One region of the Paraliobacillus sp. JSM ZJ581 genome, then DNA from elsewhere that is predicted to be linked to it. Evidence: riboswitches for the same ligand, from Rfam matches in the RefSeq annotation. Region 1 holds a riboswitch; each other region holds the start of a gene.
The links. Region 1 has a riboswitch for cyclic di-GMP ahead of ACH6CY_RS13300 (hypothetical protein). Riboswitches for the same ligand answer to the same signal wherever they lie in the genome.
Positions count from the first base shown of each region.

Region 2: linked by a shared signal. The riboswitch ahead of ACH6CY_RS02655 (hypothetical protein) and the one ahead of ACH6CY_RS13300 (hypothetical protein) in region 1 are both predicted to bind cyclic di-GMP.
Region 3: linked by a shared signal. The riboswitch ahead of ACH6CY_RS12755 (prepilin-type N-terminal cleavage/methylation domain-containing protein) and the one ahead of ACH6CY_RS13300 (hypothetical protein) in region 1 are both predicted to bind cyclic di-GMP.

Region 1 covers NZ_JBISEP010000028.1:28,807-39,879, reverse strand. The annotation lists gene ACH6CY_RS13310 (DsbA family protein) at 273-896, opposite strand; gene ACH6CY_RS13305 (DUF5667 domain-containing protein) at 1,008-1,895, opposite strand; gene ACH6CY_RS13300 (hypothetical protein) at 1,918-2,412, opposite strand; cyclic di-GMP riboswitch class I at 2,472-2,555, opposite strand; gene ACH6CY_RS13295 (TetR/AcrR family transcriptional regulator) at 2,737-3,291, opposite strand; gene ACH6CY_RS13290 (glycine betaine uptake BCCT transporter) at 3,618-5,105, shown strand; gene ACH6CY_RS13285 (hypothetical protein) at 5,645-5,872, opposite strand; gene ACH6CY_RS13280 (methyl-accepting chemotaxis protein) at 6,634-8,328, shown strand; gene ACH6CY_RS13275 (ClbS/DfsB family four-helix bundle protein) at 8,489-9,046, opposite strand; gene ACH6CY_RS13270 (Vga family ABC-F type ribosomal protection protein) at 9,308-10,876, opposite strand.
Region 2 covers NZ_JBISEP010000002.1:188,936-200,008, reverse strand. The annotation lists gene ACH6CY_RS02675 (cellulose biosynthesis cyclic di-GMP-binding regulatory protein BcsB) at 1-2,299, opposite strand, end outside; gene ACH6CY_RS02670 (glycosyltransferase family 2 protein) at 2,317-3,588, opposite strand; gene ACH6CY_RS02665 (DUF2334 domain-containing protein) at 3,589-5,145, opposite strand; gene ACH6CY_RS02660 (GGDEF domain-containing protein) at 5,111-5,983, opposite strand; gene ACH6CY_RS02655 (hypothetical protein) at 5,967-7,061, opposite strand; cyclic di-GMP riboswitch class II at 7,160-7,242, opposite strand; gene ACH6CY_RS02650 (ABC transporter ATP-binding protein) at 7,607-8,386, shown strand; gene ACH6CY_RS02645 (ABC transporter permease) at 8,361-9,107, shown strand; gene ACH6CY_RS02640 (TetR/AcrR family transcriptional regulator) at 9,453-10,070, opposite strand; gene ACH6CY_RS02635 (hypothetical protein) at 10,512-11,073, shown strand, end outside.
Region 3 covers NZ_JBISEP010000026.1:1,757-12,829, reverse strand. The annotation lists gene ACH6CY_RS12795 (ATP-grasp domain-containing protein) at 1-614, opposite strand, end outside; gene ACH6CY_RS12790 (bifunctional folylpolyglutamate synthase/dihydrofolate synthase) at 698-1,966, shown strand; gene ACH6CY_RS12785 (type IV pilus modification PilV family protein) at 2,086-2,556, shown strand; gene ACH6CY_RS12780 (PilW family protein) at 2,569-2,988, shown strand; gene ACH6CY_RS12775 (pilus assembly PilX N-terminal domain-containing protein) at 3,002-4,432, shown strand; gene ACH6CY_RS12770 (GspE/PulE family protein) at 4,464-6,089, shown strand; gene ACH6CY_RS12765 (type IV pilus twitching motility protein PilT) at 6,099-7,130, shown strand; gene ACH6CY_RS12760 (type II secretion system F family protein) at 7,171-8,373, shown strand; cyclic di-GMP riboswitch class II at 8,445-8,527, shown strand; gene ACH6CY_RS12755 (prepilin-type N-terminal cleavage/methylation domain-containing protein) at 8,582-8,908, shown strand; gene ACH6CY_RS12750 (prepilin peptidase) at 8,978-9,733, shown strand; gene pilM (type IV pilus biogenesis protein PilM) at 9,746-10,681, shown strand; gene ACH6CY_RS12740 (hypothetical protein) at 10,722-11,073, shown strand, end outside.

The DNA of each region.
Region 1 (11,073 bases):
TAAACAAAACAGGTGGGTCATGCGCGTATATTATCTAAGTAAAAGCCAAACAGTACTATCTCAACATGGTGCACTACAGTATATAAGAAATACTTTTATATCAAATTTAATCTATAACCATGCCTATATTCATGATAGACAACTTAGATTTCTATTGTCCGATTCACTTTTTTTATCAGCTAGTCTTACAAGGGTTGCAAATGTGGTATCTGTTCTTACACTTAGAAAAAAGAACCAAGTCCTGTTGACAAGAGCTTGGTTCTAACATTGTTTTATTCGTTAATTAATGATTCAATTTTTTTAATACTAAACGGTTCATCCACTTTTATTCCATTAACAAAGACACTTGGGACTGATTCAACCTCTAAACCTCGTGTGTATTTTCGAGTTACATTAATAGGATCCACTTCATTGTCTTGAAGCATAGTTTCCTGATCAAGACCGTATTCTGAAATAATATCTTTAATATATTGTTCTGTTCCCCAAGCTCCATCTTGACTTTGCGAGTCGCTTATTATTCTTCTAGCAATTTCATAATATTCTTCCTTATTATAATGAATGAGGTTTTGATCAAATTTAGAAAGTCGTAAAGATGCATCGTTTAAATAGACCATAGATTGCATTCTAAACTTCGCTTCACCTGTTTCGATATATTTCTGTTCCAATTCAGGTAAAACTTCACTCATCCAATTCTTACACGCCGGACAAGAATAATCAAACGCTAAAAAGATTTCATTAGCAGCATCTTCTTCACCTAAATATACCATTTTTTGATCATCAATTGGTGTTGTATTTACTTGATCAACAGAAGTTGTATTTATACCTAATAAAACTGCAGCAACAATCACGACAATTGCAAATACAGAACCTATTATAATTAATGGCTTTTTCTTCATTTTTTCTCCTCCAAAAATGATTATTTTTTATATTATTTACTTTACCGCATAATGACTATTTTTTCCACAAAAAAATTGGGAGAGGAATCACCTCATCCCATTCATTTTCAATTAATCTTCATCTGCTTCTTCATTATCATTATCTTCATCATCTTTGTGCTCTTCTTCCCGTTCTTCTGCTTTTTCTCGCCCTTCTTCTTTGCGCTCTCTAGCTTCTTCTCTGTGCTCTTCCTCACGTTCTTTAGCTTTCTCCTGACGTTCTTTTTCTCGTTCTGCCGCTTCTTCTTTACCTTCTTCTTCTCGTTCTAACGCTTCCTCTTGACGTTCTTCCTCACGCTCTTCCACTTCTTCTTTACGTTCTTCTTCTCGTTCTAACGCTTCCTCTTTATCTTTTTTTGCCTCTTCCTTATATTTCTCCGCTAGCTTTTTCATTTCACTTTTATATTCTTCTTTTGTTATTTCTCCAGAAGCTAACATCGCTTGTAATTCTTCTCTTTGTTCAGCTCTCTCTTTCAAGTTATCTAATTTTTCAATCACATAGGATATATTAATTTTCGCTTGCTCTGGTAAATCCTCTCTTTCTAACAGAGCTGTTAATTCTTCAATACGCTCTTCTAATCGATCAGCAAGAGTATTTTCTATTTCTTCTACCTCTTCTGGATCATTGTCATCATCAGTTGATTTTGCCTCAGTTAAATCAGCATCTGCTTGATTTGTATTTGCTTGAGATTCTTTTATTAATTGGTCAATGCTTTCAATATCTCCATCTTCTATTGCAGCTTTTGCTTCCTTTAGCCTCTCTGTTGCATATTGATCTTGGAGAATCGCCTTATCTATTTTATCTACTGTTAACTCATACTCCACTTCTTCCATCAAACGAGTCGTATCATATAACTCTGCTTTAGTGCTGATTACTTCTTCTGCTTCATCAGCCAATACTTGCCCTCCAGCCACTAACAATCCCGCACCTAAAATAACACTAAATAATTGTTTTTTCATCTCTAACTCTTCCCTTCTCTTATTATTTAATATGATTTAACAAGCTTTCAATATTAGGTTTTGTTTGTTCATATGCTGATACAGGTGACATAAAAATAATAATAAGATTAACCGATTTATTATGTTCTTTAAAATATACATCTGTTCGAACAGCATCTTCAAACGTTGATTGATAAGATAATGTATTATTCTCTTCAGAAATAATTTCAATATTTTCTGTGCTAGCTTTCAATTCTTGTTTTATATCTGCAAACGTTCGATCACTTGAGACTGAAGAGATAATAGCTTGTGACTTACCATGACTAAGTATGACATTTAAATTATTTGTATCTGCATCAGATTTAAATTTCCAATCAGCATTTTCTTTAATAGAGAGATCATAATTTTTATTCTCATAAAGAATAGACCCTTTAGTTGATTCCGCCTCAACATTCTGTGATGGCTTATCTGCTTTACATCCAACTAATAAAAGTATTGAAAATAAAGCCATTAAGGTAAACACCGATTTCCTGTTCATGACGAACCTCCTCTCACGAAAAAAGCACACTTCCGCTAACAAGGAAAGTGCACTTGCTTAACGGTAACTGGCTAGCATAGACAAAGTCTTTAGCCCCTGTAGCTTTGCGCCCCAACTTTTCAGTAGGTTTGCCTTTATCAATTTTTAAATTCGTTTGTTTTCTTCTAATCATATATTAGGTTTGATACAGGTTAATTTTAACAAATTTTTTTCCCTTTTAACACAGGTAATTTATCGCTTTCTTCGTCTTTCTATTAAGCAAATATCCCTACTCTAATAGACTTATCAATATTGAAGTAGGCTTTGCATCACGCTCTATAACCATTACAATGTATGCTGGACAAGCGCTTTAGCAATCGCGATAGCATACTCCGTTGCTTTCTCCGCACCAACCAATGTTGTCATGGAAGTAGTTCCTTCAAGTAATAATGTGAATTGATTCGCCAAATCTTGCTCATTTTGTTTGCCTCTTGCTTGAGCTATTTTTTGAAAATAGTTTAATAATTTAACTTTGTGACCTCTTGCAATATTTTCAATTTCATTATCCGTTCCAGCATAATCTTCTATTGCTCTTAAAAACATATCTCCTTTATAAGATTCCTTCTTTAACCAACGACCATGCGCTTTAACAGCAAGAACGAAAGGAGAATCTGTATCTATTGCTACATGTGAATCTAAATAAGACCAATACCGATTTTCACGCTGTCTAAGTACTTCTTCTACCAACTTATCCTTGGAAGAGAAATGATTATAGAGAGTCATCGTTGCCACATTTGCTTCTCTAATAATTTGTTTTAGTCCTACGCCACGAAACCCATGCTCATAGAATAATTGTTCCGCTACTTTAAGTAACATATCCCTTTTTTCCGATCGGCTCATCTAACCATCTTCTCCTTTAATAAATCGAGCAATTCTGTATTTTAGAATACAGTTTGCTATTTTCATAGTCAAACTTTTAGTGAAAGGAGCTATACTTTTCTCACACGCATCTCACCTTTTTTCCATTTAAAATAGTTGATTACACAATTATCTTATGTTTATAATAGAAAGGTCGTTCTATATATTTTTGAATGGATTGCTTTGTATTTTTTTGGTTACACTAAGTTGAAAAGGAGGATCTTTTTCTTTATAACCATTATTAACAGTTTTTTCTATTAAATACAAGCAACTACGAATCAAACAATATGTTAAAGAGAGGTCTTTTTATGACTCAAATTGGAAAAGTATTTTGGATATCATTAATTATATCAGGTGTTTTTGTCTTATGGGGCGTAGTTGCACCAGAAAATTTAGAATCTATTACTTCAAACATTCAGTCTTTCCTTACCTCGCAATTCGGCTGGGTCTACATACTTTCTGTTGCAATCTTCTTACTATTTTCGATTTATCTTATGTTTAGCCGTTATGGAAAGATGCGTTTAGGCCAAGACGGAGATAAACCAGAGTACAATAAAATTACTTGGTTTGCTATGTTATTCAGTGCAGGTATGGGGATTGGAATTATATTTTGGGGAGCCGCAGAACCGCTTGCTCATTTTGCCGCACCTCCTAATGCAGAACCGGAAAGTATTGAAGCAGCTAAATTCGCTTTAAGATCATCCGTTTTTCATTGGGGATTACAGACGTGGAGTATTTACACAGTCATTGCATTATCTGTCGCCTACTTTAAATTCAGAAGAGGCGCTCCTGGGCTTATCAGCTCTACTTTTCAACCACTAATAGGAGACCGAACCAATGGTTGGATTGGCAATTTAATTGATATTACAGCGGTATTCGCTACCATTTTCGGTGTTGCTACTTCACTCGGTTTAGGAGCTTCTCAAATTAGTGGGGGGCTATCTTATGTAACAGATATTAAAAATAACTTTAGTACACAACTTATTATCATTGTCATTGTAACTATTTTGTTTATGCTCTCAGCTTGGACAGGCTTAAGCAAAGGAATCAAATACTTAAGTAATACAAATATAATATTAGCAATATTGCTTCTTGTACTAACCATTATACTAGGACCAACTATTTTTATATTTAATACATTAGTTTCAACAATCGGGGACTACATAAGCGCGTTACCATCACTTAGTTTTCATACAGCGCCATTTGATGAAAACGCTAATGATTGGATTCAGGACTGGACTGTCTTCTATTGGGCATGGTTTATTGCTTGGTCTCCATTCGTAGGTACCTTCATTGCTCGTGTGTCTAAAGGAAGAACCATTCGGGAATTTATTTTTGGTGTCTTATTTATCCCAACAATCTTTTGTGCTTTATGGTTTGTTGTTTTTGGTGGTTCTAGTCTGTTTCAAGAATTGAATGGGATTAACACAGGATTGACTGAGCTAGCAAAAGAGAAAACTTTATTTGGTTTATTTGAAGGATTTCCTTATGGTTCTGTATTAACCGTTGTGGCTATTTTGTTAATTTCTACATTCTTCATAACTTCTGCTGATTCTGCAACATTTGTGTTAGGTATGCAAACAACAAACGGTAGCTTAAACCCACCAAATAAAATAAAAATGATCTGGGGCATCATTCAATCAGCAACTGCCGCTGTATTACTTACTTCCGGTGGACTAGGAGCTTTACAAACAGCATCTATTGTTTCGGCTTTTCCTTTCACTTTCATATTACTAATGATGATTGTGTCACTCGTTAAAGCATTAAAAGAAGATTATCAAGAACAAAATGAATAATCAAGTAACAAACACTTTCCTCATACACTTGGAGTAAGCTTTGAGGGAAGTGTTTCATTTGATTCAATTATTGATCTTAATATAATTATCTATTAACGTAACTGAATCACTATAAGTACAATATTTAAGAAAATTAAACCCTAATATCCAAACCGTTGACTTTTCCTTAACGTAGCATTTTCAATTAACTGTTGTAATAATACAACAATGATTAAACCAGGTATAATTGATAATGTTAAATCCAATATTTAACATCCTCTAGCTTATGATTTTTTAAATACTACCTAACTGATAATAAGCTTCTTTGCTAAATGATTTCCCACCAGAATATGTTGAAATATCAGAAGAAGGAGGTATTAACAATGAGTCTAATTCTGATCTAGGAACAACTTGACCATTAATTAAGAGATCATCATTTTTATTAAATTGAATCTTTTCATTTTCTACAAAAAATGTATCAACATGCTCACCATTTGCATCAACTATTTTCTTGGTAATTTTAAGTTTTATAATTACTTTTTCCTGCTTTACATTTTTAATTACTTTTTTTCTGTCTTTGATTTTATAACTCTAAGTAATTCTCCATTATTACCTTTAACATCTGCACTATTCTCTACAATAGTTTCACCATCCTTAGCCATTTCAAAAAAGTCACTGGCATTGCTCTCTCCTTTTTTAATTTCCTCACTTACTGCATTTGATAATGGTGTTAACATTGACAAAATTAATACAAAAATAATAGTTACTTTTAAAAGCCTTTTATTCATTATGTTATATTTCCTTTTTATTTAAATACATTTTCTTTATATTTTTGATAATACCCGCAAAAAAATGAAAAATAAGTCTAAATTACTATTTTAATCACAAAGATAGATCATATCAATCCTGTTATATTTTATTTTTAGCTAAACAAATACAGCAACAAAACGGTAATGTTTTAATCGTACCATTACATATGTAATTATTTTTTTGGTATTTGTGATAATGCCCGATCTTGAATGGCTTGCTAGTATGCAAAAAATGTCTAAGTAATTATCGATCAGAAAAATAACAACAAATTCATACTTCCTTTGTTTTATTTTTTATATAAAAAGTCATAGCTACTGTCTTTTTAAAATTTAGTACTTTAAAAATAGATCTTTTTGCCGATATAGAGTTTAGACACTGGAATTCCTCTTGTTTAATGTATATATGCTTATCTTACGTCTCGATGAATCGTTAATATTGTCCATATATATATATTAAAAAAATGGTTATTTTTAAAATAATAACCATTTTTTCTTGTGTTTTTGGCAATTTACTTTTAAAAATGCCGAGATCAGAAAAGGCATCACAACGTATAAAGGAGGTTCATGTATAAATAAATATTCAATCTTCGGCATGAGATTTATTGTAGACTTCACTTAATAAAAATGCTTTAGTGATAAATTATAAGTCCTCGTATACAAACAACAGCAAAGATACAAGAAATTGTAATGCAATTTGAGGAGTAGCTAAGTGATTAATATTAAGGATAAAGGTGAATTTCATGAAAAAAATTATTAATCTCAAAAGTATTAAACATAAGATTTTATTTGCATTTTCTCTTGTGATTTTATTGGTAATTATTTTGGGTGTGTATAACTTTATAACATTGAAACAGATCAATAATCAAGTTGAAGACATTATCGAAAAGGATTTACAGACATTGATTGCTAATCAAGGAATGGAAGCAACACTTGCCAAACGAGTCGCAGCAGCCCGAGGTTATGTTCTACTAGGCAATAGTGAATTAAAGGATCGTTTTGCAGACCATACAGAGGTTGGAATTGAATTTGAAAATATAGCTAGAAGTGTTGGGGTTAACAAGGATTTTGATGATTTAATTGATCAAACCGTTGCATGGAGAACAGCAGTCAATGATGATGTATTTGATGCTTATGACCGTGGTGATCATGAACTTGCCACAAAGAATTTGAGTAAATTAACATCAGATGTGAGTGAACTCATGGCAGGATATGAGAAACTTGCCGGAAACGCTGCAGAGGAAATTAATAGACATGGGGAGGAAATCACTTCAAGTGGAGAAAAAACCTCAATAATAGGAATCGTTGTAACCGTTTTAATTACCGTTTTAAGCATTGGTGCAGCAGTCATTACAGCAAGATTGATTACAGATCCAATCAAAAAAGTGATGACCCGGATGAAACTGATCGCTAACGGAGATTTAACCGAAGAGTTATTACAAATCAATACTAGAGATGAAATTGGTCATCTAGTAGAAGCCACGAATGAAATGACAATAAACACTAGAGAATTATTGAATCAAATAAATGTAGTAGCTGAAACTGTTTCGAATCAAAGTGAAGAATTAACACAAGCAGCGAATGAGGTTAAAGTTGGTTCTGAGCAAGTAGCTATTACGATGCAAGAGTTGGCAACTGGATCAGAAACACAGGCAAATAGTGCTAGTGACTTGTCTTCACTTATGAGCACATTCTCAGATAAAGTACAGGATGTAAGTAGCAATGGTGAGCGAGTACAGCAACATTCAAATGAAGTAATGGGAATGACAGTTAAAGGAAGCGAGTTAATGACATCTTCTACAGAGCAGATGGACAAAATCGACAAAATCGTCCAAGGCGCAGTTGCTAAAGTAGGCGGATTAGATAAACAGTCTCAGGAAATTTCTAAGCTTATTTCTGTTATTCAGGATATTGCAGACCAGACAAATTTACTTGCACTAAATGCAGCGATAGAAGCTGCCAGAGCCGGAGAACACGGTAAAGGATTTGCTGTTGTAGCAGATGAAGTAAGGAATCTCGCAGAACAGGTATCTGATTCAGTGACTGATATTACCGTCTTCGTTACAAATATTCAAAATGAATCTAGTCTTGTCGCAGCTTCTCTAGAAGATAGTTATAAGGAAGTGGAGAAAGGAACCCATCAAATTCTTACTACAGGAAAAACTTTTAAAGAAATTAATTCATCTATATCTAAGACAGCAGAAATTATTAATTCTGTATCTAATAATTTAGCCGATATGGTTACAAGCAGTCGAGAGATGAATAGGTCAGTTGAGGAAATTGCTTCTATCTCTGAAGAGGCAGCTGCAGGAGTTGAAGAGACCTCAGCTTCAACACAGCAAACAAGTAGCTCCATGGAAGAGGTAGCAGGTAGTTCCGATCAATTAGCAAAGCTTGCTGAAGAATTGAATGGGTTAATAAGGAGATTTAAACTTTAAATCATTTTATTAAAAAAGCTATGAAATAGCTAACAGCGAATAAAAAGCTATCCTATATTAAAAATAATCCCTCATGCACTTTATCCAGTATGCGAGGGATTATTTCCTAAGCTGCCTACCCCTTTTGTCGGGATTTAGTCTATTGCAACCGTTCCATATGCTATCGTGAATGGCCTTTATTATACGATACGCTTAATATAAAATCACAACCCCCTGACTTTTTCCATTTTCTTATTTTTGTTCTGAAAGATTTGAATGGCGCTACTGTATTGATATGAATCCACCTCCAAATTGGCCAACTTGAAGGTGTTGTCGTTGCCCATTGTCTGCCACCCTGTTCAAATAATGCTTTATCATCATAGCTGTTTACTAGTTGAATGATACGGTTAACATCACGCTCAAACATATCGATTAACGTTTCGATCGATTGATCTGCATATTCATTATAAAAGTGCTGATAAAGTCCGCCAAGATCATTCCATTTATAATCTTGCGTTGGTGTAGCGACTTGTTTTCCTTCTTTATTAGCTTGTTCCCACGACAATATTAAATTCATCCATCCTAATTGATAAGCGATCATTTGCGAAGGTGTACGATTCACTTCATCAACTAGGATATCTTTATCAAGATTATTAATAGAACGAAATTCATCAATAAATAATGCCGCTCTTTTAGTAATTTCATCAATTAACGCTTGTTTACTAGTATATGCTTGCAAACACAATCACCTTTTCTTAATTAAAATAATTTTGACAGATAAAAAATAATCCCTCATGCACTTTAGCCGGTATGCGAGGGATTATTTCCTAAGCTACCTCCTCCTCTTGTCGGGGTTTAGTCTATTGCGACTATTCCATGCGCTATCATGGACAATCTTTATTATACGAAACACTTATTATCTTTCTATGTTAATTATACTACGAAAGCAATGTTTTCACACATTGAGTTCTCTACTCCACATCAATTACATGTACATATTTTATTCTTCTAATTCCCTTTTTTGTTTAATAAGCTTTTGAAATTCTTTTTCTAGTTCTTCAGATGGTTCCATACTTAAACGACTGAGCACTTCGGATATTTTCGTTTCAAGTAGTAAATAATCATCATGGGTTGCACCTTGTTCTTCCTGTGGTTGGCTCTGTTTATACGCTTGATAGTTACCTTCAAATACATGTATTGTTTGATTACGAACTTCTAGTATGTGCGTTGCAATATTCTCTACAAATTGTCGATCATGAGAAACGAATATTACACTTCCTTCGTATGCTTGGAGCAGCGATTCTAATTCCTCCACAGCCTCTATGTCTAGAAAATTGGTCGGTTCATCTAGAATCAATGTATTAATATCACTTACAAATAGTTTCGCGAGGGCGACCTTTACCCTTTCCCCACCACTTAAAACATTTACCTGCTTATAAACATCATCGTTTAAAAAACGCATTCTTGCCAGCACCGTTCGAATCAATGTCTCGCTTTGCTTTGACGAAGACTGGACATTTTCTAAAATCGTTTTTTCATCTTCTAAGATATTCAGGTTCTGACTAAAATAGCCTATCTTTACTGATGGAGAAACGGTAATACTAGGTTCTTGATTTATCACCTTTCGAATTAGTGTTGTTTTCCCGCTTCCATTCGGGCCAATAATCGCTAATTTATCTCCACCTTGCACATGGAAGCTTGTTTTATTCCATAGAAGACGTTCGTTCACTCTACCTGATAGCTTCTCTACCCGAATGATTATTCGTTTTTTAAAGGTTGCTTCATTTGGCACGCTCATCTTAACTGGCGAGAGTTGTTTCACTTTCTCAACCTTTTCAAGTTTATCTATCCTTGTTTCAATCGATGCCGCTGTCTTCTGTAATTTCTTTTGTTTCTTTGCGAAATATGGCTTCGCTCCTATTATTTTCGCTTCAGACTTACTCACTTTTTTTGGTGTTTTAGTCGCTCTTTGCGCTTTCTTTTCTTTTAATTTTATCGCTTCTTCTAGCTGCTTCTTTTCCTTCTCATACTTTTCATAGGCCAGTTGCTTTTGTTGTTTTTCTATATCTTTTTGGTTAACATAATCACTATAGTTCCCTTTATACTCTGTTAACTTTCCTTCTTCAATTTCCCAAATTGTTGAACAAAGCACATCTAAAAATGCTCTGTCATGCGAAACAATGACACATGCGCCTTGCCATCCTTTCAATTTCTTTTCTAACCATTCAATGTGATCCGTATCAAGGTTTGTCGTCGGTTCATCTGCAAGTAGTAGTTCCGCATTTCTATGAAGCATTTGTTGAATATATTCTTGCGTAACTTCTCCGCCACTTTTGGTCGTATCTGTTGATTTTAGTTGTGGCAATAGATCGCTTGAAGTATGCTCCGTGATTATTCCTTGTTCAGGCGTGATTATTCCATTTATCAGTTGAAGCAAGGTAGTCTTCCCACACCCATTGCGACCAACTAAGCCAATTCGATCATTATGATGAATTTGCAGGTGATTTATATCCAGTAATAACCGATCTCTAACATAATATTTTATATCTTTCGCTTCCAATAAAAGCATCGAAACAACCCCTTTCTCCGAGTTTAGGGGAAACAAAAAGCCCCCATCTGGATTCAGAATAGGAGGCAATATAATATATAGGTGCACCCAAAAAGAGACTACTCCCTTGGGCTCAACTACAAAAAGCCAATCCTATCCTGAAAAACGACAATTTAAGGCATAATAAAATAACGTAGAAATAATCTACACATAACCTG
Region 2 (11,073 bases), on a different contig from region 1:
TATTTACTGATTCTTGAACTACTTTTTCATTTTTATTGTTCTCATCATTTCCAAAGGAATTTACTTCATCAGCCTTATTAATAACTAAAATTTGGCTTTGTTTAGAAGAGTCAATTGTACTTAAAGATTGAAAGAATTCTTTATGAATATAGGGTGCTTCCTCATCAGTATCTAAGGATTTAAAGAACACCATCGTTTTCTCTTCATTCCAAATGGAAGGTTGCATCCAAGAAACATAGCTTGCTGTTTCAGTAATAAAACCGAATGAAGCTAAATCGGGTTTCCCTTCAGTTGACCACGGAACAATTAATTGATTTTTATCTCCGTAGAAATTGTCGTTTGCTGCTTTTAAAATAACAAGATGATGTTCTGATCGAATGTCCTGATCTAGTTCATCTAAATTTCCACGAACAATTTGGTAGTTGTTGAATGTATAATGGCTTGCTAAATTATTAACTAACAACGCAATCTGATTCAATCCATTTTTTTGTATACTTTCAGGTATAACGAAGGCTACATCATCATAATTATTTTGTTCTGTTTTGATCAATGGAGCAGGCCAATTCGTAAATGAAAGGTTGTCATCAATTTCATGTGGAACATCAAGGACACTATCTTTTTCTATCGTTACCCAATTCCCACTTTTGTATCTTTGTCGACATTCTTCAGGTGTGTTTGGATTATTAAATTCAAAATGAATCGCAACTAATTCTTGATTTAATAAAAGCTCTGTTGGAACGTTAAATGAATAATTGTATACATTTTTTTCATTCTCAACTTCGCCTTTTAATACTTTTGCCAATGGGACTGTGTGTGGTACGTCGTTAATGTACACGGTCAACCCTAGTTGATTTTCTAGATTGCTATCATTCCATTCTTTTAGTAAAGGTGACGCGCGAAATGATAAATTTAACGTTGCTTCATTTTTTATATTCCAATAAGAAGGAATGTCTAAATAAAATGTTTCGGAATTTAATTGGGAGTCATTTAAAGTAATAGGTTCATTCACAAGTGGTAACGTTCGTTCCGCTTTTGCGATAGATGGATCTATTTCAGGCATACTACCAATCTTTAACGCATTCCCAGTCAATTGTGAAACTAGTTTATCATCGGTTAAGATAGTGCTTTTTTCAATTAATGTCTGTTCATTATTTGCAGTAACAAATAATACTTGTTTTGATGATTTTTCACTTTTTTCTAATACATTCGTTAAGTACAATTCGTTAGATTGTAGAGAAATGTCCTTGAATGTAATTTTATTAGCAATTTTATCTTCCCATGCATCGAGTTCTCCAAGTGCAATGACATGTTCACTAATGTTGTCATTCCACTCATTCTCAAAGAATATAGGTACGATGTTTTTTGCGGTTGTTTGTTTAGATAAATATTGTCCCAATTGCAACGCGGCTTTCATAACATCACCGCTACTGTTATTAGGTATTACAATAGAAGTGTGAATTTCTTCCTGTGTTCCTGGTGTTACAAATGGATACGGGTAAAAGTTTAATAAGTCTTTTGTATCATTCGATTTTTTGGTATCGATGAAAGCATAAGATGTTTTGTGTAAAATCATCCAATTAGCCGCATCTATTTGATCAAAACATACATCAGTATTAATATACGTTTGTGTTTGAATGCTAATTTTATTCACACCATCGGTTAAAAAATCACGATGAAGTGGTATCTTAATCGATTTGAATTCAAGGCTGTTTTTTATAGAGATGCTTTGAATCGGTTGTTCATTTATAAGTACTGTTAATGAAGATAGGTCTTCTATTAAAAGATCAGATGAACTAACGACAAGTTCAAGATAACTTTTATTTCCTATATTTTTTCGAGGTAATGTGAAATAAAAATCACGACCACCATAAACACCATTCAAAGTAATGTCATCTTGTTCAAGGATAAGAACCTCTCCATTATCTATAGCAGATGCTTTTGCTTCCTTTTTATCCTTTGAAGCAATCACTTCTAGTTCATAGTTCGGATTGTTGGATGCTTCAGTGGGTTTGTCAGCTGTTTGTTCGGTGTTGTTTGCATTTTTTTTAGATATATTAGATTGTTTCGTTACTGCTAAGGATTCATTCTTTTTGAAAATATCAGAAATACTAACACTTACTTTTGTTTTAATAGAATTTGCGACTTGTTCACCGGGAGGCGTTAATAAATAAATTACACCGCCAAGCATAACCAGTGATATAAGGGATAAATAAAAGGTGTTCGCTTTTTTTCTTTTATGTGTGTTTTTTCTAGTTGAATATTCTGGTTTATATTCTGATTGATTGTGATTTTGATTCATTTGTGTCACCTGTCCTCTTACAAACTGTTAGTAGTTTTATTTTCGAATCGTTCTGTTTTGTACCATTTGACGTCTTCTTTAAAAATAATTCGTTTTGCTTCAAGGTAAAGCGCATTTAATACTAGTACTAACCATAGCTGAGAATATGTGAAATACATGAATAGTACAATGATAAAGTTGTTGCTATTCATTTCTTCTTTTTCAATACTTAAAGCAATCATTACTTCTGTTATATAAAGTAAATAAGCTAATGCCCAAAGAATCATAGCGATGGCACCTAACTCTAATTGTAAATCGAAGAATAAGTTTGTAATAAAAATAGCACCAGATAATATGACACCGAAAAAGAATAAAAAATAAGTGAAAAAGAAGTAGATAAGATCAAAAACAATTTTCTTTCTATCTAATTGAAAAAAACGAAACAAAAATTTAAGTACAACATACTGATTCCCACGAGCCCATCTCGTTCGTTGTTTCCACCAAACCTTCCAATGTTCTGGTTCTTGCTCCCAAGTAATTGCTGCTGGAAAAAAGCGAATATGGTAACCTAAATTATAAACACGAATGGTTAATTCTGTATCTTCCGCTAACGCTTTTTCGTCCCAGCCATTAAGTTCTTCAATGATAGAGCGTCGGATAGCGAAGTTTGTACCAGGAATAGTTGTAACTTTAAACCAAAACCACCTTCCTGCTTGCGCCATCCATTGGAAGCAAATGGTTTCAATGTTAATAAATTTAGTAAGTAAGTTTTTCTTAGCATTATTCACGCGGAATTTACCAACAATAGCTCCTGCTTTTGGATCATTCATCATTGCCAGTACAAGATAATAAATAGCCTTACTTTCAGGGGTGTTGTCGGCATCATAGACACAAATGATTTCCCCTGTGGCAATTTTTAGGCCATTATTTAATGCCCCGGATTTTCCTTTCCCCCCATGTTCAGGGGCGACATGTAATGGGATAATATGTGGATGTAGTGCGTGATAATGCTCAATGATTTCTCCAGTTCTATCAGAAGAGTTATCGTTTATAACGATGACTTCCAATTTCGTTTTTGGATAGTCGAGCTTTAACATTGCTTTTATTGTTCGTTCAATCACCATTTCTTCATTATGAGCTGGTATTAAGATCGTCACTTTTGGCAAGGCTTTGTTTTGGTTTTTCTCCCATTTATTCATGAGCTTTTCATAGCGTAAGTAATGCAAGTAACCGCCTTGCATTAAAAACATATGGTATAGTAGCATAACCCAAATAATAGTTAACGATAGAATAAATAGTGTGTTAGCCATTTATTCTTTTCCCCTCCTTTCTGCGAATAACGATTTACGTAGGTTTAGTTTTAAATAGACAGAATAAATGAAAAACGCTAAGATAAATAGACTAACAATAAATGCAACAAACCATAGCACTATTTCTACTTTACTCAACTGATGTCGAAACATAAAAGATTGTAAAGCATTCATATTGTTCACTACTTTAATGTCGTTGTCGATTGTAGATTCAATAGATAAAAAAGGCGTTTGAACAGAGACATTCCTATCAAACAGATTCATCCAAGAGGTCTTTTGAGATACTTGCAAATCGGTTAAACCTTGTTTTAATATGTCTAACTTTGTATAAGGAAAAATTGAAATTCCTAAAGTTGCATTAGGTACAATTTTTAAATGCTTGTGATGTCTTTTTAGAGATAACAATGTATCTGTGTTATTAAGATAACCTAAGGTTTCAGGAATCAAAACCATTTCGTCTACATAAGACGGTTGATTTACATAAGGTGCAGTTGCTTTAAGTACGGCTGAATGCGAAGAGCGACCATTTGCAAATAATATAGAGAAATAATCATCTGCAATAATCATATCTTCTAGACTGATAGATGTTGATGTTGTTGCAAAAGATACAGCAACAGGATAAATGTCATAACTAGCCAGCTCTAATATTTCGGCTTCAATCAATGCGCGTTTTTCCTCTTCATTCTCACTGTCTGAAAAGGAAGGATAGGAATAAACAATAGCACCTCCTAGTGATTGTAGTGATAATAGTTTTTGAACTAGTTCATTAGAATCAGATAAATGAGCTTCTTCATTGTTGCTTTCATAAACAGGAGATACGGATAAGATAAGCGGGATATCATTAGATGTTAAATAGGTTGTCATCTTGGTTAGTGCTTCTACATCTGTTGTAGGGTTAATATCCTCAATCTTAATAAAGGAAGATTGATAGCTTGTGCGATTTGTGTTGAATATAGTGTCTAACGCTTTTGCAAAATAATATGCTATTTGATCATCCAATTGTGTTGAAGCTAAATAATAGTCTTTTTTATTGCTTATAAGAATCGGGTAGTTATAATTACCTCGAAAGCCCTCGATAATTACTTCCATAGTCGATTGCTCGGTAACTAATTTCATTTCTTTTAACGATTCAAATGTGGAGTGATTGCTCCCCATTGAAATTTCCTTTATATTGACAGATTGATTTGTATCTTTAATAGGAAAGCGTTGTTGAAACTGATTTATATTCTCCCCTATAAATATAATCGAGCCATCATAGCCTTCCATGGATTTAATAAAAGAGCCATCTAGCTTTTTATGATCCAATCCTATATAAAAAACATAATCATAGTTGGACAAGTTAGTAACGTTACTTTCTGATGTTACGGTAGATTTAGAGTAATGGCTAACTAGCTGATCTAATAGGTACACTTGTTCATTTAATTCATTGTTCGTACTACTATAAATAATTAATGAATTAAGCTCTGAATCCGGGTTTGCATATACCAGTTTAGCGGATAGAAAAACAGTCCCTAGTAGACAGCTAAGCAACATAGTTATTAAGTTCGTCAAACGCATTATTAAACATCCTCATGTAGTCATCTAATTGTTCGTGATACACACAATATCCGAATGCAAATTCAATTGTTACCATGCGATTTTTTTTGGATAATGTATAGTCTTTCATATTACCTATGATTTTTTTCATGACAGTCTCCACTCCTGCAACATCTGTTTCTGGTAATAACAGTGCAAAAGTATCATCAAAAATACGAAAGCGACTGTCACTTGCTCTTGTTGCTTGTGTAACTTGGTTTGCAAAACTCTGAAGGACATGATTTGTTTCTTTCTCTCCATACAACTTTTTAAATGTTTCCCAATTTTTCAATTGAATTAATAATAATGAGAAAGATTGTTCATAACGACTTGCTCTTTTAAACGATTCATTTAATTGCATATAAAAGCGTTTTTCATTGTCAAAATTTGTTGCAGGGTCTATTGTAACTAGTTGATAGTATTGTTCTTTCCAATAATGATATTTAGTAGTTATTATTTTTCTTTTTTTATGAAAATGACCAGAAACAAAAGAAGTAACAAGTAGTATCATTTGCCAAATAATCATTTTAGAAACAGAAAACGAAGCGATTCCTTGTATGTTAAAAAAGGTGTCAGTGCTCATTGTCTGTGCTAAAATCATATAGCTTCCAAAGAAAAAAATGACAAGAAGACTAATACCTAAACTAAGTAATAGCCCTTTTGATACTCCAATGAAGATTAAAGCAATCGTCATAAAGAACAACATTGTATCTAGCCCTGTTTGAGCAGTGTAATAAAAGTAATAAATAGAAATAGCGAAATTCAAAAAAATAAGTAGTGCCATACTCATTGAAAAATGATGGTTATCTGATAAGTTCATGCTCCCTTAAGCTCCTTTCTGCAATTAGAGGAACAAGGTTGTCAAAGATGTGTGTGTTGTTAGTTGTTTGATCCATATATGCTCCTTTGAATGGGCTTTGCTTTACGCGAAATGATTGAAGTCTGTCATAAAGTTTTAGAGCAAAAGAATCGTTTTTTTCAACTAGTGCATATTGAATCGCAATACCATATAAAGCTGGTGACTCATAGGTCACTGCAGGTTTTAAAGTGGTTGAATCATATTGTCCAAATAGCTTGTGATGCGTATCGAATTCTTGCTCTAAGAATGAAAGGAAATCATTCGTATCCATATTAATTTTGCCTAAATGATAGGCAGTGTATGTTTGTTCAATCATATTTACTTTGTCATCATAAACAAACTCGTTTTTATCAATTAAATAGCGTGTTGGAAATAATGGATTACTTTTTACTGCCGTTTGTTTTGCTATACGATACATTTTTTGATAAAGTTCGTGATCCATCCATTCTAAGTGATTGAGTCTTTCTAACGTTTTTAGGTCCAAATATGCTGTAGACAGTGCACTGCTTTTCGCATCATATTTCCAATCATAAAAATCTACAAAATATTGATTGTAGGTTCCTTTCTCGATCAATGTTTGTGAGATATGCTTTGCTGTTTTTCGATAGGTTCGTTCATCCCACTGATTTGTAGCATCCAATAACGCCTGGATAATTCTAAGGTCATCTACATATGCATTTACGCTTTCTGTTACTTCACCATTGAGTAAGACACGCCAATGAATCGATCCTTGTTTGGATAAGAAATATTCAGTGAGTTGCTGATACCCTAAATCAAACAGAGCTCTATTATCACTTTTTACGGCGTATTCCAACCAAAGACCAAGTGATTCTGATAAAGAATAATCTGTATCACTCGTTTGATAGTGTGTTTTTAATAGTTTGTTTGCATTGAGCATATCTTCCCATATGAATTTTTCTAATGGTGTTTCTAGGTGGGTGCGTGTTGATTCATCTGTAGGCTTTTTTATAATGAAAATAGTGATACCGATTAGTAGTATAAAAAAAACGATAGCGATATGAAACTTAAAATTTTTCATGGTAACTCTCCTAGTAAATGAAGGACTATTAATAGCGATATTGCTTAATTCCATTCTATTAAAGTTTAATAAAGCGCTTTTTACATAAAAAAACGACCAATAGGAATGGTCGGTTGCGCCACTCACTCCCAATTTGTAAGGCGCCCACATATAACAAATTGATTCTAGTACCATATAGATAAAAAACACTGAAACTTAAATTAAAAGAGTAATTTGTCTTAATTAAATAGTATGATTATTTTGTGAAAAAATCAAGTTTTTTCACCTGTTTGTTTCTAAAGTGATCATTTAATATGGTATGGTTAGATGAATTTAATAACATATGGATAAAAGAAAAGATGTTCTATTGATAGATGAAAAAAGCAAGGGTTCAGCATTTAGCCTCTTGTTCCATAGTTCAGTTGCTAATGTCCGTTGATGAATCGTCTACCATAAATTACTAAACAACAAACATTGTTTTTAGATGGAAAAGATGCTGTATTAATTAAAGGGAAGAAAGTTGCTATTGTGGTATGATAGTATTATTTAGGAAGGGCGATTGCGTTATGAAAAATAATGAGGCATGTATTCGAATGGTAGATGTTTCTTACAACTTTGGGGAACAAGTAGTCATTAATCAGCTGAATTTGGTGCTTCAAAAAGGTGTTTCTTATGCGCTGATCGGTCAATCTGGTATTGGAAAATCTACCTTGTTACGATTACTTGCTGGTCTTGTTTCACCAGAAAGTGGAACGATTTATATTAATGACGAAAGATTAATGAAGCCGAGAGTGAAAACCGGATTTTTATTTCAAGATCTAGGTTTATTTCCATGGCAAACGACTTTTGAATCGATCAAAATGCCGCTGCAAATCCAGACAGGTATACAAAAAGAAGATTTAAAGGTACGTGTTTTTAAATGGTTAAAAGAGTTAAAAATAGAGCATTGTGCGAAAAAATACCCACATGAATTAAGTGGTGGCCAAAAACAACGAGTAGCTTTAGCAAGAACGCTTATCACAGAACCAGATTTTCTTTTAATGGATGAACCGACATCCGCAATTGATGCGATGACAAAAGAATCGATTCAAGCACTTATTCTAGCGCAACATCACAAACAACAAACAACGATGCTGTTTGTGACACATGATATTGAAGAAGCAGTTTATTTAGGAGAAGTTATCCTAATTATGCGAGAGGACGGAAAAATAACTCGGATTCCCAATCCTCTATTTGGAAAAGAAAACAGTAGAGAAACCTTAGCCTTTTATCAAGCATGTATTGATGTAAGGAAACTTATAAACATGGAGATGGAGACAGATGAAGTATTTGCGGTGGATAGGTAGTAATCAATTTTTTATTGGATTTTTAACCACGCTTTTAGCTTGGCAAATGGTTTACTTTCTAATTGATACACATACAATCCCAGCACCAATGGAAACATTGATTTATCTATATACAATAAAAGGATCAATACTGTTACATGTATTGGCTAGCATGACTAGAGTGGTCGTAGCTATTGGCATTGCTCTAATAATAGGAGTGCCAATCGGTATATTAGCCGGAGTCAATCGACTATTTAATCAATTTTTTTCCCCTTTTCTTTATTATATTTATCCTATTCCTAAGGTAGCATTTTTACCTGTATTAATGCTTTTATATGGTTTAGGGAATAAATCGAAAATCATCTTAATTATTTTTATTATAGTATTTCAGATTATTTTGTCAGTGAGGGATGGAGTAAGGCAAATTCCATCTTCATATTTTACTGTCATGGATAGTTTCGCCTCTTTCAAATTACATACATATCGCTATTTAATTATTCCAGCAGTTTTACCACACATATTCTCCGGATTACGTGTTAGTGTCGGTATTTCACTTGCAACTTTATTTTTTGCGGAAAATTACGCAACAACATATGGGGTTGGTTACCATATTTTAAGTGCATGGACAAAAATGGATTACACTGAGATGTTTAGTGGTATTCTTGCTTTAAGCTTTTTAGGTATTGCAATGTTTAAGTTAATCGATCTATTGGAAGCTAAGGTCACTCCTTATAACGTTTAACATTGCGTGATATCTAGGCTTAACTAATATGGCTCTGTGAAACTATACTAGCATTATAAATATGGTGAATTAATATGGATAAGCTTTTTAGGTTTATTGCGATTTTACAAGGATTCACGCTGAGCAGAGCGCACCGTTTAAACTTTATGATATGTATGTAATCGCTATTTTCCTATAACAGTCTCACGATAAATGTCTCTTTTGTTACCTGAGCTTTCTTTTTTCTAGAAAATATATGATAGGAGAGGAGCGTTTATATCAATTATTATCTCTCATCAGCCCCCCTCTGTATGTAAATTATTTGAAAGAAAGTTAATGGATGAACACCTAATCACATCTATGCTATTAAGAATTGAAGTCCTTTTCTGTTTGTAGAATGTTTTGTAATGCTTTTCCATATAAGTTAATTGGAACATTGTCTCCAGAAATAAAGTGAAAAATGGCCATTCCATTTTCTAACGATAAAATGGTCCAAGCTAATTCTTCTGCGGATAGATCAGATTGTTTCCCATCCTTTGGATTCATATTATTAATTACTGTTGAGACATGCTCTACAGATTCTAAGATCATATCTGTCCACTTTTTTCTTACAGATTCATTTCTCATTGCATACAAGAGAAATTCCATGTTTAGTATACTCCAAGCTTGGTTATTTTGTTTATCTAAATCAAAAAAATGCCGCATTTTTTTGATGAAATGGTCAATGGATTTTTCCTCATTAATTATGTGTTGAATGGTATTGAGACGTGCATGCATTTGTTGCTCTAATAAAGCAAGGAATAGTTCTTCTTTTGATTTAAAGTGTGTATAGACAGCCCCCTTTGTAAATCCAGCAAATTCGGCAATTTTATCAACAGAAGCCCCGTGAAATCCTAGTTTGGAAAAGGTTATGGTAGCTGAATCTAGGAGCATTTTTCGTGTTTCTTGTTTCCGTTCCTCATTGGTTAATCGTTTTCTAATCATTTTACTCTATCCTCCTTTTGACAAGTATAACACAATATATACTAGACTCAATAGGATGTAAATACCTAGTAGTTATTCCTGTTTCTTAGTGGTGTTGCCCATATTACATATATGAGTATGGAAACTATAACTTATCATCAAGTACTTTTAAAATTATAGTATATCAACCTTTGGGGAATTTGTTGAAGAGAGTAACACACGATGTGAAATAGCTATTTTAAAAGTAGCTTAATAATACATGCAATTTGACATACCTTTAATAATGTGTATACTATATAGTATGTTGGTTAGTTAAAAATAAACTTAGGACACTTAACTATTCTGCTTTGTCATCTTTCTAACGAATCAAAGGTTCATGAGTGGGAAGTGACAGTGTTGTGATCATTTTGTTAAAACTTCTGAATGGGAATGTTTTCAGGAATAAAAACTAGGAGGTGGATGATGTTTAACAGTGAAAAACTTAAAGTAATTGGGAATAAGCATTTTAAGGAAGCACAAGAGTTAACTGAAATATCTATAAATGGTGTTGCGACCTTCCATCAAGATGTTCAGGCAGAAAGCTTTCATATATTGGGTCGATGTAAGGTGAAAAGGGCAGTGCAGGCAGACCGATTTGTCAATAAGGGTTCCTGTTCTGTTAATGGCAAATTAACATGTAATCAATTAGTAAATATCGGTCAGGGCTCTTTCAACTTGATTGAAGCAAATAATATTGAGTCTTCTGGTAGCTTAGAAACCACCGATTCTATCTCGTGTAAAACTTTTCAATCAATGGGTCATTTAAAACTAAAAGGGGGGCTTATTTGCGAACGGGCGTCAATAGAAGTTTCTGCTCCATCAGAAGTGAGTGAAATCAAAGTAACAGACGAGGTAACGATTAAACTAGCAAAATTAACTCTATTGAATGTTAAATCTCTTATTAGAAAAAAGATGGTTATAGGGTCCATTCATGGAAAAAATGTAGATCTTGAACATACGCAAGCTAGTCAAGTATTTGGTGAAG
Region 3 (11,073 bases), on a different contig from region 1:
AATCCAGCAACTACCTCATTTCCTACTACATAAATACGCAGATCTCTCCCATAACTAGAATAAATGAATTCTTGGAATAAAAAAGGGCGATCGGCAATTTCTTGTATTTTCTCATCCAACTGCTCTCGACTGTGAATCAAATATACTTGTTGACCATAAGAGCCATAACCTTCTTTAATAATAAAAGGGTATTGAAAAGTTTCTTCTAATTGATGAAAGGGAGATAACTGTATTGCTTTTTCTTTAGAAAATATTTTTGGTGCAATGACTGTTTTTGGAATTGCAATACTAGCTTGGTTTAACACAGGATACATGTCGACTTTATTATCGCAGGTGGCAATCGCTTGTGCTGAATTAAATACAGGTATACCAATCGCTTCTAATTGTTTAGCCAACGCAATATCTTTGTCAATAAAAACAACGAAATCAGGCTTCTGTTGGTAATTTAGCGTATCAATTAACGGCTTATCCTGCTCTAATAATACGAAAACCTCATTGTTTTTTCGTTGCTCCATCGTAATACCAAGTTTTTTGCCCGCATCATATATCCACTGTGAAAAAGTGAGGAATGCTTCACTTTGTAAATGTCCATTATAAACAACCCATCCATGCATGGCCTCCAATCCTTTCTTGTGATGATTTGATATACTATAGTATATTATGACGGAAAAACAATGGTAATGGAAGTAGGGATCATATGATACAAACAATACAACAAGTCAATCAATTTTTAGATAAACGAGAAACAATAGGAATTAAACCTGGATTACAACGAATAAAACGATTGTTGAAGGCATGTAACCATCCCGAAAAGAAGCTAAAGGCAATTCATATTGCAGGTACGAATGGAAAAGGTTCAACGCTAGCGTTTATGGCATCCGCATTACAGCAAGCTAATTACACTGTGGGAACGTTTACTTCTCCATCATTAACAACTCGAAATGAAATGATTCAATTGGATGGACAATCAATTACTGATGAATCATTTATTAGATATTTACTTTTATTACTAGAGGAAATCGAACGTTTAGATTTGAAAGGAGACCCGCCAAGCTCGTTTGAAATCATTGTGGTTGTTGCGCTCAATTACTTAAAAGATCATGCTGATATTGCTTTAATTGAAGCGGGAATGGGTGGAAAGGATGATGCTACTAATGTTGTAAAGCCAATTCTTAGTATTATTACAACGATAGGAAAAGACCACCAGCATTTTTTAGGTAATTCCTATGAAGCGATTGCATCACATAAAGCAGGTATTATAAAAGCGCAAACCCCAGTCATTATAGGTGAATTGCCAAAGCAAGCAGTCTCAGTAATCAAAACGATTGCACAGGAAAAAAGAGCACCACTTTTTCAACTCGGTGTTGAATTTTCCTATCAATTAGAAAATAACAAAAACCCATTTCATTTCATAAATGCGAATCACCGCTTTCCTGTCTCTTTAGGAACAAGAGGTGTCTATCAGATACATAATGCAACGTTAGCCGTGCAAGCATTATTACAATTAAATGAAAGTAATCTAAGTCTTACGAAGCAATCTATTTTGACAGGGATTGCAGATACTAGCATAAGTGGACGGTTTGAACAGGTGTTAGATCAGCCATTAGTTATTGTAGATAGCGCGCATAATGCAGAGGGTATTGCACAATTTATTCAATCAATTAGAGCATATTATCCAAGTGAAAAGAAACAATTAATCATGGCGATGTTCAAGGATAAACCGATTGAAGAAATGATTCAGCTAGTCGATCCGGTATTTGATCAAATTATATTTACTAGCTTTGATCATCCACGTGCTGCAAAAGCAATTGATTTATTTCATGTTTCGACAAACGAGAATAAACAGGTGATGGAAGATTATCGAGAGGTACTAGATCATTTGAAAAATCAATCGATGATGACATGTATTACAGGTTCATTAAATTTTGTCGGAAAATCAAGAAAAAAAATACAAGGAAATAAATGAGAAAACACCGGTAATATGATATAGTTAAAAAAGTTCATATTTTTATACTTTAGTATGTACAAATAGGTTCTAATGTACTATATTAAATGTAAGTACTGGTAAAAAAGGATGAATTAAAGTTGAGAAAACTATATCGTTTTCGAATCAATCAATCTGTTTTACGTGAAGAGAAGGCTATGACTCTAGTAGAAGTCCTTGCATCTATCTTACTGTTATCCATTATTATTGTTACATTCTTAACTTTTTTCATTCAATCTAGGAAAACAGTAGACGTATCGGACGAGATAAGTGATGCGACTTATATTGCGCAGTCAGAAATAGAGAATACTTATCATATTAGTCAAACGATGTCTTTTTTAGATGGAGTGAATCAATTAAAGACCGAAACAGATACATATGATGATTCGTCTGGTCAGCATAAGTTCACTAAAACAGTAGACTCGAATAAAGTGAAAATTAGTATTGCAGTAGCGGAAGACGGAGAAGATCAAGTAATTAGTGATAAGTTAAAAAATGTACTTGTTCATGTATACGACCTATCAGGTAAATTGAAAGGTCAAATGGAAACAAAAATCCTTTGGGAAGAATAGTAGGTGTTTTCCATGTGGAAGGAGCAAAAAGGTATCACGTTAGTAGAGTTATTAGCGGTTCTATCTTTAATGTCAATCATTATTATGCTAGTAGGTTCTGCTATGATGTTTGGTCAAAAGCAATACAAGAACCAAACAGAAATGATTGAACATCAGGATCAGGTTCGTTATGTCATGGCAACGATAACGAAAGAAGTACGTTCACACAATCCTAGTCAAGTAAGTGTCACGGATGATGTGTTAAACATTGGTTCAGATAGCTATGAATTCAGTGCCCCACATGTATTGAAAAATGGAACTTCAATTAGTGATGAAATTGGATTATTTGAAATAAAAAAAAACGATCTAGAGCTTGACATTGCGATTGCCAGTACAGCAGATGCAGGAAATGAACAACAGCGCTTATCAACAATAATATACCTTAGGGAGTAGGTGAGGATCGGTGTTGTTTTTTAGTAAACTACGATTAAAAGAAGAGAATGGTTCCATATTAGCTACTGTATTAATGACGTTGACTGTATTATCTTTATTAGGTATAGCATTAGCTACTGCATCATTTGCCAATGTAAATTTGTCCAGTGTTGATCGTGCCTACCAGTCAACTTTTTATATAGCAGAAGGAGGAGCGAATCAAACGTATGCATCGATAGAATCAATTGTAAATGATGTGTACGATAGTACTAGTAATCAAGCAGAATTTTATACGACGTTTAATAATAAGTTAGACGAATTAGATAACAAAGTACTGACTAACTTTTCTAGCATATTTAAGGACAACCCCTCAGCGAACATTTCCATCCAAGAGCTAAATACTTCAAATCCTAGAAACTATCAAATCATTTCAGAAGGTGTAATCGGCGAAAGAACACGTACGGTTACACGTCCATTTCAGATTAATTGGACATCAGGAAATGTACTGAATATCCCAGACAGAGCAGTAGCGATCGTTAAAAATAATATTCATTTATCGGGTTCATCAACTTTAAACGGAAATGTTTATGTTGAGTCTTCTGATTCAAATACGATAAATATGAGCGGTGGGACATCAATAACTGATGGAGCGGCATATGTGCCAGAATCAGCGGTTAATCATGCTTTGAATGATGCAGGAGGAACACCACCGATAGTAAAACCAAATACGAATATATTACCTTGGATAGAATATCAGCGAATTGTGGATTCGTTTCCAATTTTCCCTTCTTATACTCTAGCGACAAGTGAGAAGTTTGAAAAAGTTGATGTCAATGGAAATCTAAATATAACTCAAAATCATACATTGAATTTATTGGAAAATATTTCCTTTAACAGCATTTCAATAACGGGCGATAGCACGTTGAAGATTAATACGAACAACCAAAATGTTGATATTGTCGTTGATAATCTAAATGTTCCTGGTGGACATATAGAGATTATTGGTACAGGGACAATTGATTTTTATGTTAAAAATATTTTTTCGATGGGCTACGGTGAAATCAATGGTGGAGGTGCAGTTAACCAAGTAAATGTCTATTTGGCAGGAAATAATAGTGTGAATTTATCAAGTAGTACAAAAATTATAGGTTCATTATTTGCTAAAACTGCTAATGTAACATTAAAAGGTGGTGGTGGTTTTAAAGGATTTATTGTTACTGGAGGTAACAATGTAACCTTTGATGGAGGTTCTTTTTCCAATCTATTATTACTAGCCCCTAACGCTAATATTAAAGTGGGAGCCGGAGCAATGATAACCGGAACATTAATTGGTAATTCACTAACTGGTAGTGGTGGAACTGGTGTTACATATAAAGATATGTCAGGTGAATTTCCTTTTGGATCAGCTGATTCACCATCTGATGATGATTTAATTACGAAAGAACCATCGGTAGAGATAGATTGATGTAGAAATTTAACATAGAATGAGGTGTCATATGGTTACCCGAACGAAACGAAAACTCGGTGATGTTTTAAAAGAGCACGGATTAATTACAGAGCAAGAAATCATTCAGGTGCTAGAACAAAAGAAGCCAAAGCAGAAGTTAGGCGATGCATTAGTTGAACAGGGATATATCACTGAACGCCAACTGTTAGAAGTATTAGAGATTCATCTAAAAATAAACAGTGTTTCATTATATCGATTTTCAATTGATGACGCGATGATGGAATTAGTTCAAAAAGAGTTCGCGAGACAATATATTTTATTACCGATTGAACAACGCGAGAATGTGTTGACGGTTGCGATGAATGATCCACTAGACTATTACGCAATTGACTATTTGGAGCTTTCTACTGGTTTTATCGTAAAGCCAGTCATTGCAACAAGAGACGATATTCTCCAAGCCATCAATAAATATTATGATATGGGTAATGTCTATTCAGATGAAGAAATGGATGCTGAGGACGCGCCAGCTGTTAGAGTACTAGATCAAATACTACAAACCGGCGTAACGATGAAAGCAAGTGATATTCATATTGATCCGACTGAAACAAAAGTGGTCATTCGATATAGAGTAGACGGCATGTTACGTTCTGAAAAAACAGTCCCAAGAAGACTGCAAAATGCACTAATTGCACGTGTGAAAATTTTATCAGAATTAAACATTACTGAGACGAGGTTACCACAAGATGGGCGGATTCGTTTAATGATTGATACAAAACCAGTTGATCTACGAATTTCCACACTTCCAACTGTTTTTGGTGAAAAAATTGTTATTCGAATATTAGATTTATCTAATATTTTTAAGACGTTAACAGAGCTTGACTTCTCAGAAGGAACGTTAACTCAATATAGGGAAGCGATCAAACAGCCATCTGGGTTAATTTTGCTAACAGGGCCAACTGGTTCTGGTAAAACAACGACGTTATATGGCTCGATTAATGAACTTAATCAGGAAGATGTCAACATTATTACGATTGAAGATCCAGTCGAATATCAGCTTGAAGGCATTAATCAAGTTCAAGTGAATAGTACTGTTGGCTTGACATTTGCTAAAGGACTTCGATCTATTTTGAGGCAAGACCCGAATATTATCATGGTTGGGGAAATTCGAGATAGAGAAACAGCTGAAATTGCTATTCGATCGGCGCTTACTGGACACTTAGTTTTTAGCACCTTGCATACTAATAGTGCAATTGCTGCTATTCCGCGTCTTTTTGATATGGGTGTTGAGCCTTATCTTGTCGTATCTGCACTATCTGCTGTTATGGCTCAGCGCTTGGTGAAAAAGGTATGTCCTGATTGTAAAAAAACACGACCGATATCTGAAATGGAAAAACGGGTACTTGAAAATCGTTTTATTGAAATAAATGAAGTGTATGAAGGGGGAGGCTGTGATAGTTGTAGACATACAGGATATCGAGGACGATTAGCAATTCATGAATTGTTAGTCATTGATGAAAAAGTAAAAAATTTAATGATGAATCAATCGAATATGTCTGAAATAAAAGCCTATTTAAAAGATAATCAGATGCGATTTTTATTAGATGATGGATTATTAAAAGTGAAAAATGGATTGACAACAATAGATGAAGTATTACGAGTAGCAACGGAAGAGTAGGTGATTCATGTGCATTACAGCTTAGAAGATTTGTTAGTATCAGCGTATCGAAAGAATGCTTCAGATATCCATTTAACAGTTGGTTCACAACCAATATTTCGAATTGATGGAAGACTGCAACCTTTCGGTGAAAATAAACTAAAGCCAGAAGATACGGAGAGAATGACAAAAGAAATTCTAACAGAAACATTATGGGATAAGCTAATGAAAGAACGAGAGCTTGATTTGTCACATGGCGTGAAGCAAGTTTCACGTTTTCGAATGAATATTTATTTTCAAAGGAATTGCCTTTCGTTAGCGATACGTACAATACCGACAGTAATTCCGTCAATTGATTCGTTAAACCTTCCGGATGTGATGAAAGAAATTGCGCAATTATCCCAAGGCTTAGTATTAGTAACTGGGCCAACAGGCAGTGGAAAAAGTACATCATTGGCTTCGATGATCGATTATATGAATCAGCGTATGAATCGGCATATTATCACTTTAGAAGATCCAATTGAATATTTACATCAGCATAATCATTGTCTCATCGATCAACGCGAAATTGGCTTTGATACGATCAATTTCCAAAAAGGTTTACGTGCGTGTTTAAGGCAAGATCCCGATGTCATTTTAGTAGGTGAAATGAGAGATTTAGAGACAATATCAACCGCTATAACAGCTGCAGAAACAGGGCACTTAGTTTTAGGTACTTTACATACAACAAATGCAGCATCTACCATGGATCGAATTATTGATGTGTTTCCAGCGCATCAAAAAGGACAAATCAGAATTCAACTAGCAAATGTGCTTGAAGCAATTATCTCACAACGATTGTTTCCGTTGTTAAAAGGGTCTGGAAGAATAGCAGCAACTGAAATATTAATTAATACACCTGCGGTAAAAAATTTGATTCGTTCAGAGAAAATGCATCAAATACCGAACACAATGCAAACGTCAAAAGAATTTGGCATGCATACGATGTCAATGGATATCAAACGGTTGTTGCAACAAGGCATGATAAGTGAAAAGCATGCTGCGGCATATGTGAAAATTTAAACGATTGATTCCTTGCTTGTGATGAAAGAAGGTGAAATGGATGAAATATTTTTCTTATAAAGCAAAAGATTTAAAGGGCAAATTAATTAAAGGCAAGGTGAATAGTGAAACAAAAAAAGAAGCAATGAGACATTTACAAGCGAATGGTCTTATCTTGTTTGAACTAAAAGAGTTGAATCCAATTCTTTACAAAGATATTTATATAGGAAAACCGATTAAAAACAAAGATTTTGTCATTTTTTTACGACAGTTTGCTACGTTAATTGATGCGGGGATTACATTAGTTGAAGCAACAGTCATCCTACAAGAGCAAACAAATAGTAAACCGTTAAAAAAATCATTAAACCAAGTACAATATTCACTTGAAGAAGGAAATAGCTTGTCTAATGCCCTAGCAGAATTTCCGCGGTTATTCCCAGAATTATTTATTAGTATGGTACGAGCTGGCGAGGTGAGTGGTAACTTAGATGAAATATTAAATCGAATGGCAAATTACTATGAAAAACAATATCAATTACGACAGAAAATTATTACCGCTTTAACTTATCCAATCGTTGTGGGAATAGTGGCGATTGTTATTACTATATTCTTATTAGCTGTTATTGTACCGATATTCACGAATATGTTTCTGTCATTTGACCAAGAGATTCCAACTTATACGCAAGTTGTTTTACAGATTAGTGAGATTGTCCAATCATACTGGTGGGTCTTATTGCTCATCACTTTACTTAGTGTCATTATTGTTCGGCTATTAAATAAAAATCCAACAATGTCATACTATTTTGATGTAATGAAATTAAAAATGCCGATATTTGGAGTTTTTATTCAAAAAGCACTATTAGCTAGAATGACACAAACACTGAGCTCATTATTAAATAGTTCTGTTCCAATTCTTCAAGCTGTGTCTATTACGGAAAATGTGATTGAGAATAAAGTAATGAAGCAAGTTCTTCAACAATCGAAGGATTCATTAGAGAGTGGTGAATCAATAACAGAGCCGATGAAGAACCATTGGATATTTCCTAAATTAATTACTCAAATGATTACTGTGGGAGAGCGTACAGGTTCAGTAGATGCCATGCTAAAAAAAGTATCAGAATTCTATGAACAAGAATTAGATGAAAGCTCAGATAAACTAAAGTCATTAATAGAGCCAGTGATGATTATTTTCCTAGCTTTTGTCGTAGGAGCAATTGTTTTGTCGATTGTTATCCCGATGTTTAGTTTGTTTGAAAATATCTAAAAAAAGTATAAAATATAGTATTAAAGTTATAGACATTTACCATGTTTATAGTATAATAGTAATTGTTATGAAATAATATAGGAGTGAAGAAGATCTATCTTTATTTGGGCACTTGGATAGATTGGAGCTAGTAGTGCAACCGACTGACACCATGAATGTACTAGATGATGTGAGTCTTTTTTTTATACAAATTAGGGGAGGTAAGGAAATGGTAAACAAGTTGAAGAAGGTATTACGTAGTGAGAAAGGTTTTACATTAGTTGAGCTATTAGCAGTAATCGTTATTCTAGCAATTATCGTTGCAATTGCTGTACCTGCTATTGGTAATGTGATTGAATCAGCGGAGACTAATGCAAGTGAAGCAGAAATAGAATTAGTTCTAGATGCAGCAAGGTTAGCAGATGCTGAGGGCAATTTTACTGATGGGATGTCAGTGGCTGATTTAGTTACTGGCGGATATTTAGAGGACGATGGTGAACTACCAACTGGAACAATTAGTTTCGTTGAGGCTAGTAATACGTATGAATTAAAATGAGGTTAAATCAGCTAATATTTTCAGAGATCCCTTATGTAAGGGGTCTCTATACATATCTAGGAGAATAGGATGGAGCTTATTATTACAATTATATTATTTATATTCGGAAGTGTGTTTGGTTCGTTCTTTAACGTTGTGGGTTTACGAATCCCAACAAAAAAATTTTTAGAGTCAGAACGATCGTATTGTCCTCGATGTGGTAAAAACTTATCTTGGTATGAATTATTACCGATCATTTCATTTATACGTCAAGGTGGGAAATGTAGAGGCTGTAAAACAAGCATTTCGTTAATATATCCTGTCATTGAACTATTTACAGCTTCACTATTCGCGCTTAGCTACTATTTAATAGGTTTCAAAATAGAATTACTTATGGCACTATTGTTAGTTTCAATATGTGCGATTATCATCGTTTCTGATATAAAATATATGCTAATCCCCAATAAAATTTTGCTGTTTTTTTCCCCATTCATCCTATTTATGCGAATCCTGTCACCGCTTGATCCATGGTGGTCTCCGATTGTTGGCTCGCTGATAGGATTTATTATGATTTTTCTTATTATTATTAGTAGTAAAGGAGGAATGGGTGCAGGAGACATGAAGTTATTTGCTTTACTAGGTTTAATTGTTGGATATCAAGGTGTGTTATTGACGTTTTTCATTGCTACATTAATAGGTACTGTTGTTAGTGTGATATTACTTATAAGAAAAAAAGTAGATCGCAAATCACCGATACCGTTTGGGCCGTTTATTTGTGTAGCTGCTTGTATTACTTACTTTTTCGGACAAGATATGTTGAACTGGTATATGACATCATTTTTTTAAGGACGGATGAAAATGGGACTTCTCAAAAAGGATCGAATTAACTTGATGTTAACAGATCATGTTGTTCGTTATCTATATCAAAATAATCAAACAAGTGATCATGGCGAGATTAAACTCGAGCCTGGTTTAATAGAAGATGGAAAAATCATTGATAAGCCTCGATTCATAGGTGTTTTAAAAGCTTTAGTCAAAGAAAAAAATTGGAGGAACAAAGAAGTAGCCTTTTGCGTACCTGACGCTTTTGTTACGTTACGTGATGAAGCTGTTCCGAAGCAATTAAGTGGTGAAGAAATAAAACAATATATCGAAATGGAATTAGATAACTCAATTCGTTTACCATTTAAAAATCCTGTCATTGATTATGAAATAATTAAACAAGAGGAAGATTTAAGCCATATTTTACTTTTTGCATATCCAAAGGATCGCTTAGAATCATACATAGATGTGTTTCATCAAGCCAATTGCAAGTTGACGATCGCAGATTTTTCTTTCTTATCTGTCTATCGGGTTTTTGCTACACATGATTTAATCAACAAAGAGGCGCATCTGTTATTGATTCAGTGGAGAAAAGCCGATATCGTTTTGACAGTGTTTCATAATGATCGCCCTATCTTTAATCGACATATTTATCTTGAAGGAGCTAGTGTGTCTAACAATTATCACCAAGAAGAAGATAATGCGTCAAATTCAATCGATCAAGAACCTTTTCAAAGTATAGTAGAAGAACAATTTGTCACCATTGAGCGTTTCATGGATTTTTATCAATATTCGATTACGAATAACAGTGCGCAAATTGATCGTATGGCGTTAGCTGGTGATTCTAAGTACCATTTGAAAATAAAAAGTTTATTAGAGGAAAGATTTAATTTAAGTGTTCAGACACCATTAAATAATCAAGAGCTTCCATTAGAGTATACGGAACTGTATGGCCTAACGTTAAGAAAATAATTCTTTTTATTCCATATTAAACGTTAAGGAGATCAATCATATGATAGAAATTAATTTAGTTGAAAAGAAAAAAACGAATGCATCTCCGTATGTCTTAATCGGGATTTCTATTATAAGTGCGTTACTGATAGGTATTGGTTTTTTTCTATATCAAAATTATTTAGATAGTAAACAAGAATCGCTAATGAAGGTAAGAACCAAGAATAGTATACACCTTAACGAAATAAGTCAGGAAAGCGAAGTGATTCAAAAAGTAAATGTGTTAGAAAGGCATATCGAGCAATTACAAGGCGTTATTTTTCCAAGTGCTTATGTAGTACAGCAAGCCCATTCCATACTACCAGATCAATCCTCTATCGAGCATTATATGTTTACAATAACAGATGGTCTAA